3 regions of the Sphingomonas bisphenolicum genome follow, and region 2 is predicted to be linked to each of the others. Evidence: predicted binding sites of a transcription regulator. Region 2 holds the regulator's gene; each other region holds the start of a gene.
The links. Region 2 encodes LexA, which represses DNA repair genes until DNA is damaged. Its sites were predicted from a motif close to GTTCCNCNCTTGTTCT; they were not measured.
Positions count from the first base shown of each region.

Region 1 (7,295 bases), 1.1 Mb from region 2:
GGCGTCACACTCGCCATCTGCACCAACAAGGCGGAACGCTTCACCATCCCGCTGATGCGCCAGCTCGGCCTGTCGGACCGCTTCGCCGCGATCGTCGGCGGCGATACGGTCGGCGTCGCCAAGCCTGATCCGGCCCCGATCCGCGAAATGATCGCCCGCGCCGGCGGCGGCCGCGCCCTCTTCGTCGGCGACACGATCAACGACATCGCGGGCGCGCGCAACGCGGGCATCGCCAATGTCGCGGTCGGCTTCGGCTTTCTCGACGGCCCGGTCGAAAATCTGGAGGCCGACGCCGTCATACACCATTTTGACGAACTGGTCCCGCTGCTGCGGCGCTGGCCGGCATGACGCCCCCTGTCATGCCCCTGCGTCTGGAACAGGACGGCCCGGTCGCCCGGCTGCTGATCGACCGGCCCGACAAGCGCAACGCCATGACCCAGGCGATGTGGGAGGCCCTGCCCCGGCTCGTCGGGCAGGCGATGGCCGACGACGCCATCCGCGTCCTCCTCCTCGCCTCCGCCACGCCCGGCCTGTTCTGCGCCGGCGCCGACATCCACGAACTGGCCGCCTGCGCCGGCGACCCCGACTGGCGCGCCGCCAACCAGGCCGCGATCCGCGCCAGCCAATATGCTCTGGCCCATGCCGAAAAGCCGGTGATCGCCGCGATCGACGGCGATGGCGTCGGCGGCGGCTGCGGCCTCGCCATCGCCTGCGACCTGCGCATCGCCTCGCCCGCCGCGCGCCTCGGCATCACCCCGGCGAAACTCGGCATCGTCTATTCGCTGTTCGACACGAAGCTGCTGGTCGACCTGGTCGGCCCCGCCCGCGCCAGGCGCATCCTCTACACCGGCGCGCTCCACAGCGCCGATGAAGCCCTGTCGATCGGCCTGATCGAGGAGATCGCGCCCGATCCCCTCGGCGCGGCGCACGCGCTCGCCCATATCATCGCCGCCAACGCCCAGCACAGCGTCCGCACTTCCAGGGCGATCGTCCGCCGCATCCTCGACGGGCAGGCGGACGACGACGCCACGACATTGGCGCTGTTCCGCGACGCCTTCACCCTGCCCGACTTCGCCGAGGGCGTCGCCGCCTTCCGCGCCAGGCGCCGCCCGGACTTCTGACGCGCCTTTTCCCGCGCCAACGCCAAAAGGCCCGGCGTCAACCGGGCCTTCGTCGCTGGCAGGATAGGCCGGTCGGGATCAGTTGCCCACCACCGGCCGCACATTCTTGCCCGCATCTGCATAGCGCTCGCCGGTCTCGGCGCGGGCGATGGCGGCGCTGACGGGGGCCTGGACATGGGCCAGCGCCTTCGCCTTGCACGCCTGCGCCGCGGCCAGGTCCATCGAGGAACAGACGCGGCTGGCGGCGCGGGCGATACGGCTGCGGAGCTGCTGCTGGTGCGCCGGCTGGGTCAGGTCCAGGTCGCCATGATAGACGGCGCTGTTGCGGCCATTGGAGACGAAGTCTTCGGCGGATGCGACGCCGGCGCTGGCCAGCAGGGCAAGGGACGCAACGGCGGCGGCGAATTTGGATGCAACGAACATGGGCTTATCTCCTCAAAATCTGTTGTGGCCGGCGCACCGCCGCAAAGGGGGGCTGTGCGGGGCGCCGGATGCGAACGGGGGGAGCCAAAGGGTCTTTCAGGGGGTCGGCGTCCTGCCCCGTTCGCCTCATCTTGTTACGCCCCCGTGGCGCGCTACGCCCGTCCGCTTCGACCGATGGCGATCCGCATCGGCCAACGACGCGATCGCCGACCAAGCGCAGACCGGCGCGGACGAACGGCGTGACGAACGACATCCGTGCCGATGCGAACGACATGCGCGGATCATATTGCCGTAGGGGAAAAGGCGAATCGCCCGACCGAAAGCGCCGGACGCGAAAACGCCCCCGGCGCAAGGGAGGGCCGGGGGCGTATCCAGATGCTGTCGGGCACCGGATCGGAGTAAGCTGCAGGACAGAGACGACGCCACGGGCGCTGAACCGTCGCTTAACGGGGCAGGTCCATCACCCGACGCCGCGCTCTGTCGATGCCCCACCATAGCGCCGCAACGCGGGCGATCCCGACCGCTTCGATGATCCGCCCACGCACAGCGCCCGGCGGCATCCGGGACGGACCAACGGCCGGCGCGAGGCGATGAACGACATGGGGAGCGGATACGGAAGAGCGAATGCCGGCATGGGCGCGGGCAACGGGCGGCCGGTGGTGGACCATCCAGGAGGCGGCGTGGACTAACATCGCCTATGCGTCCTTTGTCGCCATCCTGCGCCTCATTTCCGTTTTTCGGAAGCGGTCATTCGCCAGATTTACGCTGCCCGGCTGGCGATGAAAAAGCTACCGGTCGGCCGTCGGCCAATGCCGGCGCTGCCATGGCTTCGCTTTGCAGAAGGTTCAACACCTCTTAAAGGCAGGGCGTCAGGATCTGAATCACAATGAATTATCGCCATTCCTTCCATGCCGGCAATAGCGCCGATGTCGTCAAGCACAGCCTCCTGATCGCCTTGGTGCGGGCCTTGCAGCACAAGCCGGGCGCGCTCACGCTGATCGACACCCATGCTGGCTGCGGCCTGTACGACCTTGGCGGCGACGATGCCCAACGCACCGGTGAGGCGACGCAGGGCGTGCTGCGGGCGTTTGCCGACCCCAACCCCTTGCTGGACGACTACCGTGCCGCCGTGCAGGCAGTGAATGTCGGTGGAGAACCGCAGCTTTACCCCGGCTCGCCGCAGTTTCTGGCACAGCTTTTGCGCCCGCAGGATTGCCTGATCCTCAACGAAAAGCATCCGGAAGACGCTTACACCCTGCGCGGCGTGATGCGCGGCACCAGCTCGGCCATACATGAACGCGACGCCTACGAACTCTGGCTGGCTATGGTGCCGCCCCGCACCGCGCGCGGCGTGGTGGTGGTCGACCCGCCCTACGAGCAGACGGACGAACGCGCGCGCATCACCGCCACCCTCGCCGCCGCTCACCGCAAATGGGCGCATGGCGTGACGGTGATCTGGTATCCGCTGAAAGACCGCGCCACGCATTGGCATTGGAAGAAGCAGTTACGCAAGCTCGGCATCCCGAAATTGCTGCTGGTGGAGCATTGGCTATACGATAGCGAGCAACCCGGCATCTATAACGGCGCGGGCCTCTATATCGTCAATCCGCCTTACGCTTTCACGCAGGCACTGCCGCCATTGTTGGAGGCTCTGCGCCCCGCGTTGGCCCCCGAAGGGCATAAGGGCGAGATTATTTCCGGTTGGTTGGGCGATTAAGATAAGCCTCGTCCCACCCTTCCCCCTGCCCGCGCCTGCCCCCGCCGTCCCGCATCATAATCGCGGCAGCGCCCTCGCATTCCCCCTGACGCGCTCCTATCTTCGGCTCTGGATTCTCTCTCGGAACATTTGTAGAACGGATCGCATGAGCCTTACCCCCATCAAGCAGCAGAGGTTTACCGAATGCTGACTCACATAAGCGTCCGCGGCGCGCGCGAGCATAATCTCAAGGGCGTCGACGTCGATCTCCCCCGCGACAGCCTCATCGTCATCACCGGCCTGTCCGGCTCCGGCAAATCCTCCCTCGCCTTCGACACCATCTATGCGGAGGGGCAGCGCCGCTATGTCGAATCGCTCTCCGCCTATGCACGCCAGTTTCTGGAGATGATGCAGAAGCCCGATGTCGAGCATATCGAGGGCCTTAGCCCCGCCATCTCCATCGAGCAGAAGACCACCAGCCGCAACCCGCGCTCCACCGTCGCCACGGTCACGGAAATCTACGACTATATGCGCCTGCTCTGGGCGCGCGTCGGCATTCCCTACAGCCCCGCCACCGGCCTCCCCATCAGCGCGCAGACCGTCAGCCAGATGGTCGATCGCGTCGCGCTCCTGCCCGAAGGCACGCGCTTCTACCTGCTCGCCCCGGTCGTGCGCGGCCGCAAGGGGGAATATCGCAAGGAACTGGCCGAATGGCAGAAGGCGGGCTACACCCGCGTCCGCATCGACGGCGAAATGATGCTGATCGAGGACGCGCCCGCGCTCGACAAGAAGTACAAGCATGACATCGAAGTCGTGGTCGACCGTCTCGCCGTCACCGACGACATGGCCACCCGCCTCGCCGACAGTTTCGAGCAGGCGCTCAAGCTCGCCGACGGCCTCGCCTATGTCGATCTGGCCGACGGCGTCGTCCCCGGCCGCGAAGACGAAGTGCAATCCACCGACAAGAAGATGAAGGGCGCGGGCATCCCCCTGAACCGCATCGTCTTCAGCGAGAAATTCGCCTGCCCCGTCAGCGGCTTCACCATCCCCGACATCGAGCCGCGCCTCTTCTCCTTCAACGCCCCGCTGGGCGCCTGCCCGGCCTGCGACGGCCTTGGCGAACGGCAGGAGTTCGACCCCGAACTGGTCGTCCCCAACGAGGCGCTCTCGATCAAGAAGGGCGCCGTCGTCCCCTGGGCCAAGTCCAACCCGCCCAGCCCCTATTATATGCAGGTGCTCGGCAGCCTCGCCAAGGAGTTCGGCTTCTCGCTCGACACCCCCTGGGCCGACCTCCCCGGCGAGGTGAAGCTCATCATCCTCCACGGCACCGGCGGCAAGCCGGTCACCCTGCGCTTCCAGGACGGCAAGAAAAGCTACGAGGTCAAGAAGGCGTTCGAGGGCGTCATCGGCAACCTCAACCGCCGGCTCCTGCAGACCGAAAGCGCCTGGATGCGCGAGGAGCTGGCCAAATATCAGACCGCCATGCCCTGCGAGACCTGCCACGGCGCCCGCCTCAAGCCCGAGGCACTCGCGGTCAAGATCGCGGGCGAGGATATCTCCGTCTCCACCCGCCGCTCGGTGGTGGACGCGCTCGCCTTCTTCACCACCCTGCCCGATCATCTGAACGACCAGCAGCAGCAGATCGCCCGCGCCATCCTCAAGGAAATCGTGGAACGCCTGGGCTTCCTCAACAATGTCGGCCTCGATTACCTCAACCTCGACCGCACCAGCGGCACCCTGTCCGGCGGCGAAAGCCAGCGCATCCGCCTCGCCAGCCAGATCGGCAGCGGCCTGTCCGGCGTCCTCTACGTCCTCGACGAACCCTCGATCGGCCTGCACCAGCGCGACAATGACCGGCTGCTCGTCACCCTCAAGCGCCTGCGCGATCTCGGCAACAGCGTCATCGTCGTGGAGCATGATGAGGATGCGATCCGCCACGCCGACTATATCGTGGACATGGGTCCGGGCGCGGGCGTCCATGGCGGCCAGATCGTGGCGCAGGGCACGCTGGCCGAAATCCTGGCGCACAAGGACAGCGTCACCGCGGACTATCTCAACGGCACCCGCCGCATCGAAGTCCCCACCAAGCGCCGCAAGGGATCGGGCAAGAAACTCACCGTCCACAACGCCCGCGCCAACAACCTGACCGGCGTCACCGCGTCGATCCCGCTCGGCACCTTCACCTGCATCACCGGCGTCTCAGGCTCGGGCAAGTCCAGTTTCACGATCGACACGCTCTACGCCGCATCCGCCCGTGCCCTCAACGGCGCCCGCATCGTCGCCGGCCCGCATGACAAGATCACCGGCCTCGACCATTGCGACAAGGTGATCGACATCGACCAGTCGCCCATCGGCCGCACCCCGCGCTCCAACCCGGCCACCTATACCGGCGCCTTCACCAACATCCGCGACTGGTTCGCGGGCCTGCCCGAAAGCCAGGCGCGGGGCTACAAGCCCGGCCGCTTCAGCTTCAACGTCAAGGGCGGCCGCTGCGAAGCCTGCCAGGGCGACGGCGTGCTCAAGATCGAGATGCACTTCCTCCCCGACGTCTACGTCACCTGCGACGTCTGCCACGGCGCGCGCTACAATCGCGAAACGCTGGAGGTGAAGTTCAAGGGGATGAGCATCGCCGACGTGCTAGACATGACGGTCGAGGATGCGGTGGAATTCTTCAAGGCCGTGCCGCCCATCCGCGACAAAATGGCGATGCTCGCCGAAGTGGGACTGGGCTATGTCAAGGTCGGCCAGCAGGCCACGACCCTGTCCGGCGGCGAAGCCCAGCGCGTCAAACTCGCCAAGGAACTCTCCCGCCGCGCGACCGGCAACACGCTCTATATATTGGACGAACCCACCACCGGCCTGCATTTCGAGGATGTCCGCAAACTGCTCGAAGTCCTTCACGCGCTGGTCGACCAGGGCAACAGCGTGGTCGTGATCGAGCATAATCTGGACGTCATCAAGACCGCCGACTGGATCATCGATATGGGACCGGAAGGCGGCGTGAAGGGCGGCGAAGTCGTCGCGGAGGGTACGCCGGAGAAGGTGGTGAAGGAGAAGCGCAGCTTTACCGGGCGGTACTTAGCGCCGTTGCTGGGGCTGGAGGCTTTGGCGGCGGAGTGAGTACGCAAAAAAAGTCACTATCTGTTACCAATAGGCGTGAATCTTGTCTTTCATTCAAGGTTTTCCCTGGGAGAGGCAGTGCGGAACAAAATAATTTAGTACATTCTCAAGCGACGGGTTTCTTCTGGCGCCGCGAGCAACGAACATTTCTCGTTACTAATCTACACAACATTACCGGATGGAATTACGAAATTAATAAACCAATGAGTACCTTGGGCTGGTTACCAGAATGGATTGCACTTCAAGTCTCAGTCGCCTTCGACGAAGGCAGCGAATTTCTTCGCCTTAAGCATGAAACATGGCAAATAGATTTATATGATGAAAATGGAAATCCGAAATGGCTTATTCATCCGATTCATGGCACCGACATTGACGTTGGTGTTTTGCCAATTGATAATTTAGATGTCGACGGCAGACTGTATAATGAACCAGTAAATACTCATGACGAATGGATTTCTTTTTCCGGTCGGGTTGGCGATGATGCGTTCGTGCTGGGCTTTCCTAAAGGAATGGATGGTGGAAAGGGATTTCCATTATGGAAACGTGCATCGATTGCCAGCGAAACAAATTTCGATGTCAAAAACCTTCCTTTGATATACATAGATACTGCAACAAGAGAAGGGATGTCAGGATCACCTGTTGTCGTCTTACGTCGAGGATGGATCATGCCTGATGGTGAGGAAGATTTTTCGAAAGCAGTGATTGGTGAAGGCCTTAACTTTCTTGGAGTGTATTCTGGCCGCATAGGCGATGATGAATTGGGTGTACAAATTGGCATAGTTTGGAAACATACGGTAATTGATGAAATTATAACTGGAGGCATCGCCGGAACTTCAGTATTTCCTTGAAATAATTCAGATTTATTACAGATTCGTTATAGTTTTATTGATACTGCGAGTATCACTCTACCTACTCAGCGAATGACCGAATATTTT
Region 1 is NZ_AP018817.1:3,435,985-3,443,279, forward strand. Features, by position in the region: gene SBA_RS17080 (HAD family hydrolase) at 1-348, shown strand, start outside; gene SBA_RS17085 (enoyl-CoA hydratase/isomerase family protein) at 360-1,121, shown strand; gene SBA_RS17090 (UrcA family protein) at 1,200-1,544, opposite strand; gene SBA_RS17095 (hypothetical protein) at 1,988-2,236, opposite strand; gene SBA_RS17100 (23S rRNA (adenine(2030)-N(6))-methyltransferase RlmJ) at 2,431-3,261, shown strand; gene uvrA (excinuclease ABC subunit UvrA) at 3,445-6,360, shown strand; gene SBA_RS17110 (serine protease) at 6,357-7,208, shown strand.
Region 1: uvrA (excinuclease ABC subunit UvrA) is a predicted target of LexA. The motif match lies at 3,384-3,399, and genes of this name have one in related genera.

Region 2 (7,295 bases):
GCTTCGTTATCGTTGGCACTTGTGAGTTTTGCACAGTTTAACGGCTTACACGGGCCGGGTAAAAATATCGCCTTTGAACACACGTCGATCCTAGTTCGGCCCCGTCAGGAAACCCCAAAGCGTTAAGCCATCGGGCCTTCTGGTGGAACCGCCGGGTACTGCCCCCGGGTCCGCTGCATCTATTATACGACACAATTTATCACCATAGCCGGGCGAACCCGGCGCGACCCATATGGCCCCACGCGACGGGTTTTTCAAGTCATGGACTTGCGGGATGCGGCCGGGACGATACATCGGCCCCATGTGCATCATGGCCATGGCCTGGGCGGCGCATCCGCGCTGGCGCCTCATCCTGATCGGCAATCGCGATGAATATCATGCGCGCCCCGCCGCCCCGCTCGCCCGCTGGGGCGACCGCAAGGGCCTGATCGCCGGGCGCGACCTGCAATCGGGCGGCACATGGCTTGGCGTATCGGAAGCGGGCCGGACCGCGATCGTCACCAATTTGCGCGGCTATGGCGGCCCGCAGCCGGACCGCGCCTCCCGCGGCGCGCTCGTGACGGACCTGCTGGCGGGCGACGGCGCCTATGTCGATGTCGCACAGGCGCGGCTGGAGGATTTCAACCCGTTCAACCTGATTCTGGTCGAAGCCGATCGCGCCGATTTTCTCACCAATCGTCCGCAACCGCTGCGCACGCGGCTGACGCCGGGCCTGTACGGCCTGTCCAACGGCGCGCTCGACGCGCCATGGCCCAAGACGCTGGCGCTCAAAACCGCCCTGCTCGGTTGGCTGACCGAAGATGCCGATGACCCGGCCGCCCTGTTCGAGGCACTGCGCCGGAAAAACCTGCCCGACGCCGGCATCGCCCCCGCCACGCCCTCAGACGCTCCCGACGAAGCCGCCGCCTCCCCCATCTTCATCCGCAACCCGCTCTATGGCACGCGCTGCAGCACCGTCATCGCCGTCGATCGCGACGGTCGGGGCCAGATCGTGGAACGCCGCTTCGACCGCGACGGCGGCGATACGGGCGAAACCCGGCTCGGCTTCCGCTGGTGATGGCTAACCGTCCCTCCCCACTTCCCCCCGCCCTCATCCCGCGCTAAGGTTCTGCCCATGATCCTCGTCATCGACAATTATGACAGCTTCACCTGGAACCTGGTCCATTATCTGATGGAACTGGGCGCGCAGGTGGAGGTCGTCCGCAACGACGCCATTTCGGCGGGCCAGGCCCTGTCCAGCGGCGCAAAGGCATTCCTGCTTTCGCCCGGTCCCTGCACCCCCAATGAAGCAGGCGTCAGCCTGGACCTCGTCGCGGCCTGCGCCGACGCGGGCGCGCCGCTGCTGGGCGTGTGCCTGGGTCACCAGTCGATCGGCCAGCATTTCGGCGGCAAGGTGGTGCGCGGCGGGCTGATGCACGGCAAGACCTCGCCCGTCACCCATGACGGCACCGGCCTGTTCGCAGGTCTGCCCTCGCCCTTCACCGCGACCCGCTATCACTCGCTGATCGTGGAGGATATTCCCGACAGCCTGGTGGTGAACGCGACCAGCGAAGACGGATCGGTCATGGGCTTCCGCCACGCGACCCTGCCGATCCATTCGGTGCAGTTCCATCCCGAAAGCATCGCCACCGAACATGGCCATGACATGCTGGCCAATTTCATGGAGATTGCAGGCATCCCTGTGCGTCAGCGCGAAGCGGCCTGACCCCTTCCTATCGGCGGCGATCGGTTTATCATAGGCGGATCGCTTTTCGAATGTTGCCATAATAGGAAACGCAATTTCAAAATCTGCGGGAAAAGTGCGAAGCTAGGCACGCACGCCCTCTCGACTCCGCGCCCTCCCGCCGACTAAGGCAGGGGCGATGACACGCCTGCCCGATCCTTCCCTACCGCTCGCACCCGACGCCGCAGCCCAGGCCTTCGACCTGCTGTTCGACGCCGACCTTCCCGAAGCGGACATTGCCGCCTTCCTCGTCACCATGGCGCGCCGGGGCGAAAGCGCGGTGGAGATCGCCGCCGCCGCCCGCGCCATGCGGGCGCGCATGATAACGGTCGGCGCGCCCGACGGCGCGATCGACGTCTGCGGCACCGGCGGCGACGGCCATCATACGCTGAACGTCTCCACAGCCGTCTCGCTCGTTGTCGCGGCGGCGGGCGTGCCCGTCGCCAAACATGGCAACCGCGCCGCCTCTTCCAAGGCTGGCGCGGCCGATACGCTGGAGGCGCTGGGCCTCGACCTCGATCGGGCCGCCGCCACCGCCGAAGCGACGCTGGCCGATCTCGGCATCTGCTTCCTCTTCGCCCAGAATTATCATCCCGCGCTCAAGCGGCTCGGCCCGATCCGCAAGGCGATCGGCGAACGCACCATCTTCAACCTGATGGGGCCGCTCGCCAATCCGGCCAGGGTTCGACGCCAGCTCATCGGCATCGCTCGGCCGGCCTATGTCCCCATCTATGCGCAGGCGCTTGCCGACCTGGGCGTCGATCATGCCATGATCATCTCCGGCGACGAAGGACTGGATGAACTCTCGCTCGCCAGCGGCAACGACATGGCGGAAGTGAAGGGCCATGACCTCGTCGCCATGCACCGCCTGACCGCCGCCGAACTGGGCCTTTCCACCCAGCCGGTCGAGGCGATCCGTGGCGGCGATGCCGCCCATAACGCCGCTGCGCTCCGTGCCCTGCTGCAAGGCGAACCGGGCGCCTATCGCGACGCCGTGCTGCTCAACGCGGCCGCGGCGCTTGTCGTCGCCGACGCCGTCCCCGATCTGCGCGAAGGCGTGGAGGAGGCCGCCGAAACCATCGACCGCGGCCTTGCCAACGCGCTCCTCAATTGCTGGATTGCCTATACATGACCAACAAGCTGATCGAAATCTGCGATTTCAAACGTGAAGACGTCGCCCGCCGCCGGGCCGCGACCAGCGTGTCGGCGCTCCACGCCCGCGCCAGCGAGCAGACGCCCCCGCGCGGCTTCCGCCAGGCGCTGGACAATGCCGCCCGCACGGGTTTCGGCCTGATCGCGGAAGTGAAGAAGGCCAGTCCCTCCAAAGGGCTGATCCGCGCCGATTTCGATCCGCCCGCCCATGCGCGGGCCTATGCGGCCGGTGGCGCCGCCTGCCTCTCCGTCCTGACCGACGAACCCTATTTTCAGGGTCATGACGATTATCTGATGGCCGCCCGATCGGCCTGCGCGGTGCCGGTGTTGCGCAAGGATTTCCTGGTCGATCCCTGGCAGGTGCTGGAAAGCCGGTCGCTCGGCGCCGACGCGATCCTCATCATCGTCGCCGCGCTGGACGATGGCCAGATGCAGGAAATAGAAGACGCCGCCCTGGGCCTCGGCATGGACGCCCTGATCGAGGTGCATGACGAAGCCGAACTGGAACGCGCACTGAAGCTCCGCTCGCGCCTGATCGGCGTGAACAATCGCGACCTGCGCGATTTCAGCGTCGATTTCGCTCGCACCTATGAACTGGTGGGCAAGGCGCCCGAAGGCTGCACCTTTGTCGCAGAAAGCGGCCTGACCGGCCATGCCGATCTCGTCGCCATGGCCGATCATGGCGTGCGCTGCTTCCTGGTCGGTGAAACGCTGATGCGCCAGGCCGATGTCGAGGCGGCGACGCACAATCTGCTGACGGGCGCATGACCGGACTCACCCATCTGGACGACGACGGCGCGGCCCGGATGGTCGATGTCGGGGCCAAGGCGGTCACGGCACGCGAGGCCATAGCCTCCGGCCGGATCGACATGAGCGTGACGGCAGCCAGAGCCATCGCCGACGGCCTGGTGAAAAAGGGCGACGTGCTCGCCGTGGCGCGCGTGGCGGGCATCATGGCCGCCAAGCGCACCGCCGACCTTATCCCGCTCTGCCACCCGATCGCGCTGAGCGCCGTGACAGTCGATTTCTCCCTTGACGACAGCGGCGTCACCGTGACCGCCACCGCCCGCACAGCCGGCCAAACCGGCGTGGAGATGGAGGCGCTGACCGCGGCCTCCGTCGCGCTGCTTACCGTCTACGACATGGCCAAGGCGCTGGATAAGTCCATGATAATCGGCGGCGTCTGCCTGATCGCCAAGACCGGCGGCAAATCCGGCGACTGGCGGCGCACGCCATGAGTCTGCTGCCGGTGGCCCAAGCGCAGGCGCGCCTGTTCGCGCTCGCCCCGCGACTGGCGACCGAAACCGTGCCGATAACCGCCGCCGTCGGCCGCTGGCTGGCGCAGGATCTGGCGGCGCTGCGCAACCAGCCCTGGACCGACCTTTCGGCGATGGACGGCTATGCCGTGCGCGCGGCGGAGGCGCCCGGTCCCTGGCGCGTCACCGGCGAAAGCGCAGCCGGAACGGCTAACCTTCCGCTCTTGCCGCCCGGCGAGGCCAGCCGCATCTTCACCGGCGCACCGCTGCCGCCCGGTGCCGACGCCATATTGATCCAGGAAAATGCGGCCCGCGACGGCGATCGGCTGACCGCCAGCGCCGATCCGCTGCCCGCCGGCCGCCATGTCCGTAGCGCCGCCTCCGACTTCGCGCAGGACGCCCTGTTGCTGGAGGCAGGCAGCCGCCTCGGTCCGGCGCAGATCGCGCTGGCGGTGCTGGGCGGTCATGGCGCCGTGCCGGTGGGTGAGCGGCCGACGGTCGCTTTGCTCTCCACCGGCAATGAACTGGTGCCGCCCGGCGCCCCGACGCCGCCGGGTTTCCTGCCTTCCTCCAACGCGCCGATGCTTGCCGCCCTGCTCGCCGCCCTGCCCTGCGACGTCATCGACCTCGGCATCGTACCGGACGATCTCGACGCCATGGCGTCCGCGCTCGATCGGGCGCGGACGGCGGACATCATTGTCTCGACCGGGGGCGCCTCCGTCGGCGACCATGATCTGGTGCGGCCCGCCTTCATCAAGGCGGGCGGTGCGCTCGATTTCTGGAAGATCAAAATGCGGCCGGGCAAACCGCTGATGGCCGGTCGCATCGGCGATACGCTGTTCCTGGGCCTTCCGGGCAATCCCGTTTCGGCTTTCGTCACGGCGACGCTGTTCCTGCTCCCGCTGGTCCGGCATCTGGGCGGCGCGCGCGATCCGTTTCCGCCCATGAGCGACGCGCCACTCGCCTCTCCTCTCCCGGCCACCGGCGATCGCGACGATTATCTCCGCGCATGGCGCGGGCAGGACGGCATCGTGTCGGTGACGTCGCAGGACAGCGCCGCCACCGCCGCCATGGCGAAAGCCGACTGCCTGATCCTGCGCCCGGCCGGATCGCCACCGGCCGCACCGGGCGATCGGGTGGTGATCCTGCCGCTGCCCTGACATGTTCGGTGCTTGACTAACCTTCATCTGTTTCCTATGCGTTCCTCATACGTTCCACGGAGGACCGCGATGTTGACGCCCAAGCAGCAGGAATTGCTGAGCTTCATTCAGACCCGATTGGACGAAGGCGGCGTTTCGCCCTCGTTCGAGGAAATGAAGGACGCGCTGGACCTGCGGTCCAAGTCCGGCATCCACCGGCTTATCAATGCCCTGGAGGAGCGCGGGTTCATCCGCCGCCTGCCCAATCGCGCCCGTGCGCTGGAAGTGCTGAAGCTGCCCGACGCGATGCATCGTGCGCCGGTGCCCGCGCCAGTCGTTGCGCTCAAACCCAAGGTCGCGGCGCCTGTTCCGATCGCCGCCAATGACGTGATCGAAATCCCGATGCACGGCCGGATCGCGGCCGGCGTGCCGATCGAGGCGATGGAGGGGCAGACCATGCTCTCCGTGCCGGCCGCGCTGTTGGGTGCGGGCGACCATTATGCGCTGGAAGTGTCGGGCGATTCGATGATGGAGGCGGGCATTCTCGACGGTGACTTCGCCCTGATCCAGCGCACCGACGTCGCGCGCGAAGGCCAGATCGTCGTGGCGTTGATCGACGAAGCGGAAGCCACGCTCAAATATTTCCGCCGCGAAGGCAGCCGCGTCCGGCTCGATCCGGCCAATTCCGCTTATGAACCGCAGATTTACGACCCGCGGCAGGTCCGCATCCAGGGCAAGCTGGCAGGGCTGCTGCGCCGCTATAATTGAGATTTGGGTCGTCCTGATCCACGGGGTGGGCGAACGATCCAGGGATGTGCGTCGCCGACTCGATGGACGGTGTGAACTTCGCCCTTCGCCAGGGTGATGGACAGGCCGCCGGTCCGTGCCAGCAACCGGCGGTCGATCTTCATCCAGCGCGGATGGCACCAGCGCGGTAGCCCCCGATCGCTGACGACGATGTCCGCCGCGGCGCAATCGCGGGCGAAGTCGGACCGTTCGATCAGCACTGTGCTGCGGGTGAAGAGCAGCCGCCAGCTACGGCCATTGCCGTCCTTCACGCCGACAGCGCACAGATCGCGCGAACAGCGTGCGTCCGGCAAATCCGCGATCGCCGCCAGTTCGCCGTCATAACCTGCACTTTCCGACAGCACGTCCCGCACATAATCCCCCGCCCGATCGCGCAATATCGCCATGCCCTTTCCCGTCCGCACGGCGACATGCCGCCCGTCGCCGGTAATCAGGATATCGGGCGGCGCGGCGGTAAAGGTGACCGCCACGCCGATCAGCACCGGCGCAAGTCCCAGCCATCGCCACCCCGTCCGCCACAACAGGCACCAGAGCAGCCCGACGACCGTGATACCGAATAGCCCCATGCCCATCGTCGGCGCCAGCAATGTCGCCATCGGACTGGCCGCCACGCCATGGGCCAGTAACAGCAACAGGTTCAGCGCCTGCTGCGTCAACCACCAGAAAGGCGCGCCCAAGCCCGCGACATCCAGCACGAGCGCCAGCGCCTCCAGCGGCATGACGACGAAGGTGGTGAGCGGAATCGCGATCAGATTGGCGAAGGCGCCGAGCAGCCCCGCCTTGTGAAAATGGAACAGCGCGATCGGCATCAGCACCAGTTCGACAGCGATGCCAGTCGCCAGCGTAACCGCCAGGCCGCGTGCAATCCGACGAAACGCACCCTCGTCTCGCGCGGCGGCAAAGGTTCGGAAACGGGGATGCTCGGCCAGCGCCACCAGCGCCGTCACAGCTGCGAAGCTCATCTGAAAGCTCGGCCCGACCAGTGCTTCGGGCCACAGAAATAACACCACCAGCGCGCCGGTCGCCACCAGACGCAAGGTCACCGCGTCCCGCCCCATGGCCAGCCCGCCCAGCACCAGCAGGGCGGCGACGCAGGACCGCACCGTCGGCACCTCCGCCCCGGTCATACTGTTATAGGAGTTAGGAACTTTTTAGGCCCGGCCGGGGCACAGGGGGAAGATGACGTTACCAGCTACAATTTACGCCCGCTTTTCAAAT
Region 2 is NZ_AP018817.1:2,361,071-2,368,365, reverse strand. Features, by position in the region: RNA gene ssrA (transfer-messenger RNA) at 1-262, opposite strand, end outside; gene SBA_RS11685 (NRDE family protein) at 302-1,057, shown strand; gene SBA_RS11680 (anthranilate synthase component II) at 1,115-1,705, shown strand; gene trpD (anthranilate phosphoribosyltransferase) at 1,863-2,855, shown strand; gene trpC (indole-3-glycerol phosphate synthase TrpC) at 2,852-3,643, shown strand; gene moaC (cyclic pyranopterin monophosphate synthase MoaC) at 3,640-4,113, shown strand; gene SBA_RS11660 (molybdopterin molybdotransferase MoeA) at 4,110-5,291, shown strand; gene lexA (transcriptional repressor LexA) at 5,361-6,038, shown strand; partial or broken gene SBA_RS11650 (ComEC/Rec2 family competence protein) at 6,029-7,213, opposite strand; gene SBA_RS11645 (recombinase family protein) at 7,257-7,295, shown strand, end outside.

Region 3 (7,295 bases), 760 kb from region 2:
GCAAGGTGCATCGCCTCGATGCCAAGGCCGGGGTCGAGTTCGCTGATCTTAAGCGCGAACATGCGCTTCAAATGCCGCTCGTCGCGCGTCGCCCGGGAGGCGCCGATGCCAAGGCGTTGCGCTTCGCCGTCGACCCGGTTGGCGATGAGCAGAACCGCACGTGCGCCAAGCCCGCGCGTGCGGAGCAGGACCACGAGATCGTCGACAAGGTCGGTGATCACCTGGGCGATGCTTTCGGGCGTGCCGATAGGTTCGAGCAGATGGCGTGTCACCCGCGGCGCCTCGGCGGGCACGACCGGGACGATTGGCTCGGCGAGACTGCCTCTTGCCTGGTCGAGGCGATCGACCGTCGCAAGACCAAGCCGGCGCGCGAGCGGGCCGCGCGGCATGGGATAGAGATCGGCGATGCGCTCCAACCCGAAACGGGCCGCCGCGACCAGGGCTTCGGGTTCGAGCCGGAGCGCGGCGAGCGGAAGGTCGGCGATCGCCTGGGCCTCTTCGCCGGGCGCCAGCAAGGTTATCGGGCGGCCGCCGAACCGCGCCAGCGCATGCGCGGCGCCGGGCGTCCCAGCAACCGCGATCCGGGCCGTGAAACCCAGGCGCTTCAAGAAAGCGAGCAGCCGCCGGCAGAAATGATCTTCGCCCCCGAACAGGTGCGTCGTGCCGCTGAGATCGAACCACAGCCCGTCGAGCCCCGATACGCTCGCCGTCGGCGTCCATTGCCGCGCCGCGTGAAGGGCAAGCCGGTCGAGCCAGGCGCGATCGGCGTCCGGCTCGGCGTCGCGGACGTCGAGATCGGCAACCAGCGCACGGGCATGAGCGGCAGCCATGCCGGGCAGCAGGCCAAGTTCGAGCGCGCGCGGGGAGGCGGCCGTGATGATATCTTTCTGACCGCTCCGGGTGACGAGCACGGTCGGCGTGCCCCACCATGCCGCCCAACTCGGCGCAGCGGCCAGCGTGCCGCTGTGCCCGTCGTCTGATCGCATCGCTTTGAAGGGATGTTCTGCATGCTCACTGCGCCTGCCCATCTCGCGCATTGTCGGCCTTTGATGGGCCGGCAAGGCCTCCATGTCGGACCGCGATGGCCGACGTCCCAGCGCGCCGTCCCGCGCCCAGCGCGCGCCGGGGCGCCAGCCGCCACCGCGCGGGACGGAGCAGGCGCCCGGATCATCGTCGATCGGCTCTGGAAAGCGCAGCGCGTTCGCCGGCGGCGCCTCAGGCAGCGTTGCTGGCCGCTCGTTCCCGCGCAATCGCTCGATCGGCAATTGCGGCAGGAAGAGCGAGGCGACCCTTTGCATCGCAGGCCTCCAGCTCGAGAGAAAAGGGATCGCCGTTCCGCTGCCGGACAAGCTCGACCTGCCAGCGCGGCCGCCCAACCCCGGGCCAAGACAGGCGCTCGGACGCGAGGCAGCCGATCCGCCAGCGCGTCATGGCCGAGGAGGGCAGGGAGAGCGGACAGCGGTCGCGCGATCGATGCCGCCGATAGAGCAGCATCGGTGTCTGTCCGTCGGAAGCGGCGAGCTGCAGCCGGCGCGTCGCGGTCATGTCGGCGGCCTTCACCTCCGCGATCACGCAGGCCATGGCGCCATAACGCAGAGCATCTTCGGCCATCGCCAGCACCACGCTGTCCTTGTGGCCTTGCGCATAGAGGATCTGGCCGGGATCAAGCCCCACTTGCTCGAGACCCGGCGCATAGAGATCGAACGCCGTCATGGCCCAGAAGACGTCGCTCGTCGCCTTGGCGGCAAAGCGTGCCGCTATGCCGGCCGCGAAAAGGGTGGCGGCCGCGTCATCGCTCAATGTTGCCGAGGCAGCGGCGATCTCATGGAGACCGGTACCGTCAAGTCCGCCATCGGCGAGTCGTGCGTCTATTTGAGGCAGACCAAAGTCCAGCGCAGGCCCACGCGCAGCCCGCGCCCGCACCAGATCCGCGCGCAGCGCGGACAGGTCGGCCTGGAATGACGGCGTAGCGGAGGGCAGGGCGATAGACATGAAGGGCACGACTCAAATGTTCCCTTTATGTTCCACCTCTCATCGTTTGGGGTCAAGTGGGGCCCGGGCTATTTTGGTAAGCGAACAAAAGCGGTGGAACCAGCCGCTGTCCAACGGGTTTAGCCGATTCTGGACGCGACGCCCCCCGTTCGTCGCGCCGGCTCCCATAGAGGCCTTGTCGGTTTGAACCGGCGAGGCCTTTTTGCTGTTCGACCTGGAATGGCTTCAGCATTACTGCTCGAGGAGCCTTAGCGTAGCGTCGTCGCGCTCGCCGTCATACCATCGCTCGATCGCGGCAGCCAAAAGCGGGCTAGGGCGAGCCTGCTCGAACAGCGTCAGAGAGGAGCGCAACTTCATGGCGTCCACCAACCCCATCACCGCCACGGGATCTCTGGTCGACAGCCCCTGCAGCGCCTCCACGCAGGCGCGATAGCGCGCACCGAGCACCGGGTGAGCGTCATAGGCCCGTGCTTCGCCGAGCGAGACGATGCCGTAAAATTGAGCAATCGGACTGCGGCCAAGCGCCTTGAGCTGTGGAAAGATGAACCACATCCAATGCGATCGCTTCGACCCGGCGCGCAATTCGGCGAGGGCTCGGGGATAGACCTCTTCCTGGGCCGCAACGAAACGGTCGAGGCCTTCCTTTGGCCAGTCATAGCAGCGATGCCTGTGCGGGCGGCGCGCCATGCACCTGTGTGACGGGAAGGCTGCCCTTGGGCAGCCAATGCAGAATATCTTTGGCCGGCACCGCAGGGTCGAGCCAGTCAGCCCATTGATCCCGTCGCAGGGGGATGATCTGCCGATGATGATAGGGCGAGACGTCGGGACCCGCATCCATCGTCAGCATCGTGAAGGCCTCGCCGGCCGCGTCGGCGCGCCAGATGCCCGCGATGCAGAACCAGTCATGATCCTTCATCGTGAACAGCCATTTATCCAGCCGCTTCTGCTTGGGATCGGCGGGATCGGTGAACTCATAGAAGCCGTCGGCGAGGATGAGGCAGCGATGCGAGGCAAAGGTTCGACCCTCGGAGCGGAAATTATAGACCGGGCGGCCGTTCTGGCCGGGCCAGCTCCAGCGCCGACTGACGAGTTCCCCTATTCCGCGCTCCCCCTCGACCGACCGGACGATGGGGCCCATGTCGGTGATCTTCACATCCTCGCGCGCGGCGACGTTGGGCGCTCCTTCCGGCATCTTGATCTTAATCTTGAGATCCGCAAAGTCTTCGACGATCGATGCGATATCTATGAGCAGGCGATAGTCGTTACACATGTTGGTGGTCCTTGTCCGCCCTTGTCCGAAACGCTTGTTCCTTGTATGTTCCTTTTCATGGACTCGAAAGCCACCCCCTTTGATACCGAGGCGCCGCTCGACGATCGCCGGGCCATCATCCGGCGACACCCCGAGGATCCAAGCGAAATCGAGATGGTGGAGGCGACATGGGGTTCAAACCCCCAGTTCGCCGATGGAGTTTCTTATCGGTTCGCGCGCGCGGAAGGACGGCGCTTTCCTGCCCAGCGTTGCCTGATCCCGGCTTCGGAATTCCATATCCGCAACGACGAGCGCCGGTTTCGCGTGACGCTCGACGGCGGCAATTTCTTCTATCTCGCCGGCATATGGGAGCCGGCGATCGGCGAGTGGCCGCTCAGCTACCGCGTCATCACGGTGGACGCGAACCCGGAAGTGATGCGCTATCAGGAACGGCAGGGCGCCATCATTCATCGCCGGCAGGTCATGCAATGGCTGGATTTCACGGTTCCCGAGATCGATTTGCTGCAAACGCCGCCTGCCCGCAGTTTCCTGATCGAAGAGATCAATCCCAAGCCGGTGCAAACGTCTCTGGCGCTCTGATCCATCATGTCGATGCTTCCACTCTTTTCCGGTAATGATCAGGCCGAGTTGTTCGGCGCGGCTGTGCTGCCGGGCTTCGCCAGCGCCGACGCCTTCCTATCCGTTGCCGAGGAACGCGCGCTGATCGCGCGCATCGACCATACGGACCTTTCGCCCTTCCGTTTCCAGCAATGGACGGGAAAGCGGCTCACCCATAGCTATGGCTGGAGCTATGATTTCGAAAATGGCCGCTTCGCGCCTGCCGATCCGATACCGGACTGGTTGTTGCCGATCAAAGCGCGCGCCGAGGCGTTCGCAGGGCTCGCGCCGGGGGAACTCGTGCAAGCTTTGTTGATCCGCTATGATCCCGGCGCCGGCATTGGCTGGCACAAGGACAGGCCGGTGTTCGAGCATGTCGTGGGCATTTCGCTTGGAATGCCTGCGACGATGCGGTTTCGCCGACGGGCGGATGGTGCTTTCAAGCGTTCCAATGCGTCGTTGGCGCCGCGGACCATCTATCATCTCTCCGGAGCGGCGCGGCACGCTTGGGAACATAGCATCGTTGAGATGGCCGAAACCCGATGGTCGATAACATTTCGGAGCCTGGCGCTGAAATGAGCCGATAAAGCCTCTATCGGTTCATCCGCCGTCCAGCCCGCGTCGCGCATCGCACCTCGTCACCTGTGTGCCGTCACGACTGCCCGCTTGTTCAACAAAGCCCGATCATGGGCCGGGCATTGGCATGACGCGTCGAAACAAGGCAGTGCAATCCGCATCGATCGCTTTTGGGCCATGGTCGCCGGCAATGGCGCGGCCAATCGCTTTGATGATCGTCCCCGGCGATTTTGCCTTCTTTGGTATCAAGATCCTGGGTTCGCGGATCGTGCCGGCAAGGCTGATCGTCCCGTCATACCGAAGTGCGGCCTTTCCCTTGGGCGCGCCGGTCAGGCGAATGTCCAGACGTTCGTCGGGAAAGGCAATGTTGCCGCCGCCGCGGGTCTGGCTGATGGCGGTGTCGGCAATCAGGCGATCGACGATGCCCTGGCCATGGCGCATGTCGAGCCGCAGGACAGCGCAACGCAGCTGCGATCGCCCGTCATGGTCACCCAGCAGTCCCTTGCCGATGTCGAAGCCCATCAGGGCTGCGACCTTCTCGGGCAGGGGGCCGGACCGCGCGGCCATGCCGATATGGCCATCCGACATGCCGACCGCCTCGCGGATGGTGTCGCCGACGCCGGTCAGCCTTACGCTGGCATCGACGCGGCCGTCGATGTCGCGGCTTCCTCCACCTGCCAGCGCGGCGATCCGGCTGTCCTGCAGGTCGAGCGAGAGACGGACAGTCGGTTTTTTCTGACCCGCGCGCTGATCGACGGTGGCATTGCCCACGATCACGCCTTTAGTCAGACCGATACGCAACGGATCGATCGTAAGAATGCGGTTGTCGAGCGTCAGGACGCCGGTAATGTTGGCGATGGACGATGGGCGCCGACCGCCCAAGACCTGATCGACCCGGACGGCAATGCGGCCGTCCGTCTTGTCGATCTTGGCGATATTGACCCGGGTATTGGGGACGAGCCGCAGACCTTGGGCGCGCTCGAGGGCCTGCGCCCTGGCATTGCCGCTGTCGCTGGCGAGATCCTCGAAATCAAGCCGGCTGAAATGGACTGCGCCGTCGAGCTTCGTGCGGCCATCGGCCTTCGTTGCGGTCAGATGTCCGTCGAGCACGCTCTGCCCGATTGTGCCCCACAGCGTCTTGATCGTCCAGCGGTCGTCGCGGTGAAGCACCTCCGCCCGAAGATCGACGTCCCGCGTGCCAAACAGACCGGCCTCGATGATCCGGTCCACCCGCTTAAGGTCATCGGCCTGGGCGCGAAGAGAGAAGGCCATGTCGTTCGTCCGTAGGGGCCCCGCCATAGTGCCGCGCGCCCGAAGGCGCAGCGCGCTGCCGTCGATCCGTGCTTCGAACGGCCAGCGGCGCCCCTGTGTCATGGGCGCGCCCTTCAGCGCCACGGTAACGGGCGCGCCATCGATGGTTCCGCTGCCACGGGCGGTCAGGCCGGTCGCCGGATCGATGGTTATGGCGAGCAACAGGCTGCGCTTCTGGATGGCGTCCCGGTACCGCAGCGTCGCGTCGGAGACCTGTGCGATCGACATGCCCCGTGACGAGCGTCCGTCGCTATCGTCTGGCTTGCGCCAGTTCTCTCGGCCTTCGGCGTTGCGGATCAGGTCAAGCTTAACCCCCGTCGCCGACAGAAGGTCAGCATCGACCCGTCCGATCAGCAGCGACAGCGGGTATAGTCGTATCCGGACAAGGCGCGCCGAAGCCATGGTGCCGGCTCCGGCCCATCCGGGTTGCGCTACGGTGACGTCGGTCACATGAACGACCGGACGGAACGAGAAAATCTCTTCCCGCGCCAGCATACCGATCCGCACCGGGCTGCCGATCTTCGCGCTCATATGGTGCTCGATGCTGTCCTTGAACCAGGACAGGGGAAATGCCGCGACCATCAGCAGAAGGACAATGGCGAGCCCAGCGGCCGCAGCGAAAAAGATTCGCGCACGGCGCGGCAGGGTAGAGATCATCGCTTTGGGACGAGCGGTGCGACATTATGTTCCGCAAGACACGGGCAGGCGGAAACTTATCCGCTGCAACCCGCCGGTCAGGCCGCGAGCGCCATCAGGCCCTGGGCTGAAGGGCGCGCGCTTTGCTGATGCTGGATTTGGTCGAGATATGAGAAAATGCTGACGACAGCGTCCTGCGCATCATCGAAATCGCTACGTTTCATGTCCAGAATGCCACCGCTCAGGATTTGCTCGAGCGCTGCCCTGGCGCGCGCTACACGGCTCTTCACCGTGCCGATGGCAACGCCGGTGATCTGCGCGGTCTCTTCATAGGAAATGCCGCCTGCGCCGACCAGGATTAGAGCTTCGCGCTGTGGTTCGGGGAGCTGTGTGAGCGCGCGCATCAGGTCGCGCAACTCGACACAGCTGTCCTGCGATGCAGGCGCGGCCAGCAGGCGGTCCGCGACCAGTTCGTCCCAGTCGCCAGTGAAGCGGTAGCGCCGTGTCAGGCTGAAATAATGGTTGCGCAGGATCGTGAAGGACCAGGCGCGAAAATTTGTGTCGGCGGCATAGCGGGTACGCGCTGCCCAGCTCTTCAGCATCGTTTCCTGCACCAGATCGTCGGCCAGGTCCGGATTGCCGCACAGGCTGCGTGCGAAGGCGCGTAGTTGCGGGAGGACCTTGGTCAGTTCCTTCTTGAACGCCTCATCGGAAAGGCGGACCGGCTCGCGCTCGACAGGCATCGCGTCAGACATGAATATTCCCTTTTTTGCCGGTATGTGCATAAGAACATTTCGGATGAGTATCGGTTCCGTCGAGGCGAGGCCCAGGCAAGCCGGGGCAGGGCGGGATTGAAGGAACCTGCTCGAGACGTTCGCATCGACAGGCTTCGCGAAGGCTGGAGCTTAAAAGC
Region 3 is NZ_AP018817.1:3,118,537-3,125,831, reverse strand. Features, by position in the region: gene SBA_RS15540 (DUF6504 family protein) at 1-1,298, opposite strand, end outside; gene SBA_RS15535 (ImuA family protein) at 1,216-1,992, opposite strand; gene SBA_RS15530 (DUF1810 domain-containing protein) at 2,224-2,679, opposite strand; gene SBA_RS15525 (SOS response-associated peptidase) at 2,645-3,262, opposite strand; gene SBA_RS15520 (SOS response-associated peptidase family protein) at 3,308-3,841, shown strand; gene SBA_RS15515 (alpha-ketoglutarate-dependent dioxygenase AlkB) at 3,848-4,438, shown strand; gene SBA_RS15510 (AsmA family protein) at 4,544-6,328, opposite strand; gene SBA_RS15505 (sigma-70 family RNA polymerase sigma factor) at 6,481-7,137, opposite strand.
Region 3: SBA_RS15535 (ImuA family protein) is a predicted target of LexA. The motif match lies at 2,011-2,026, and genes of this name have one in related genera.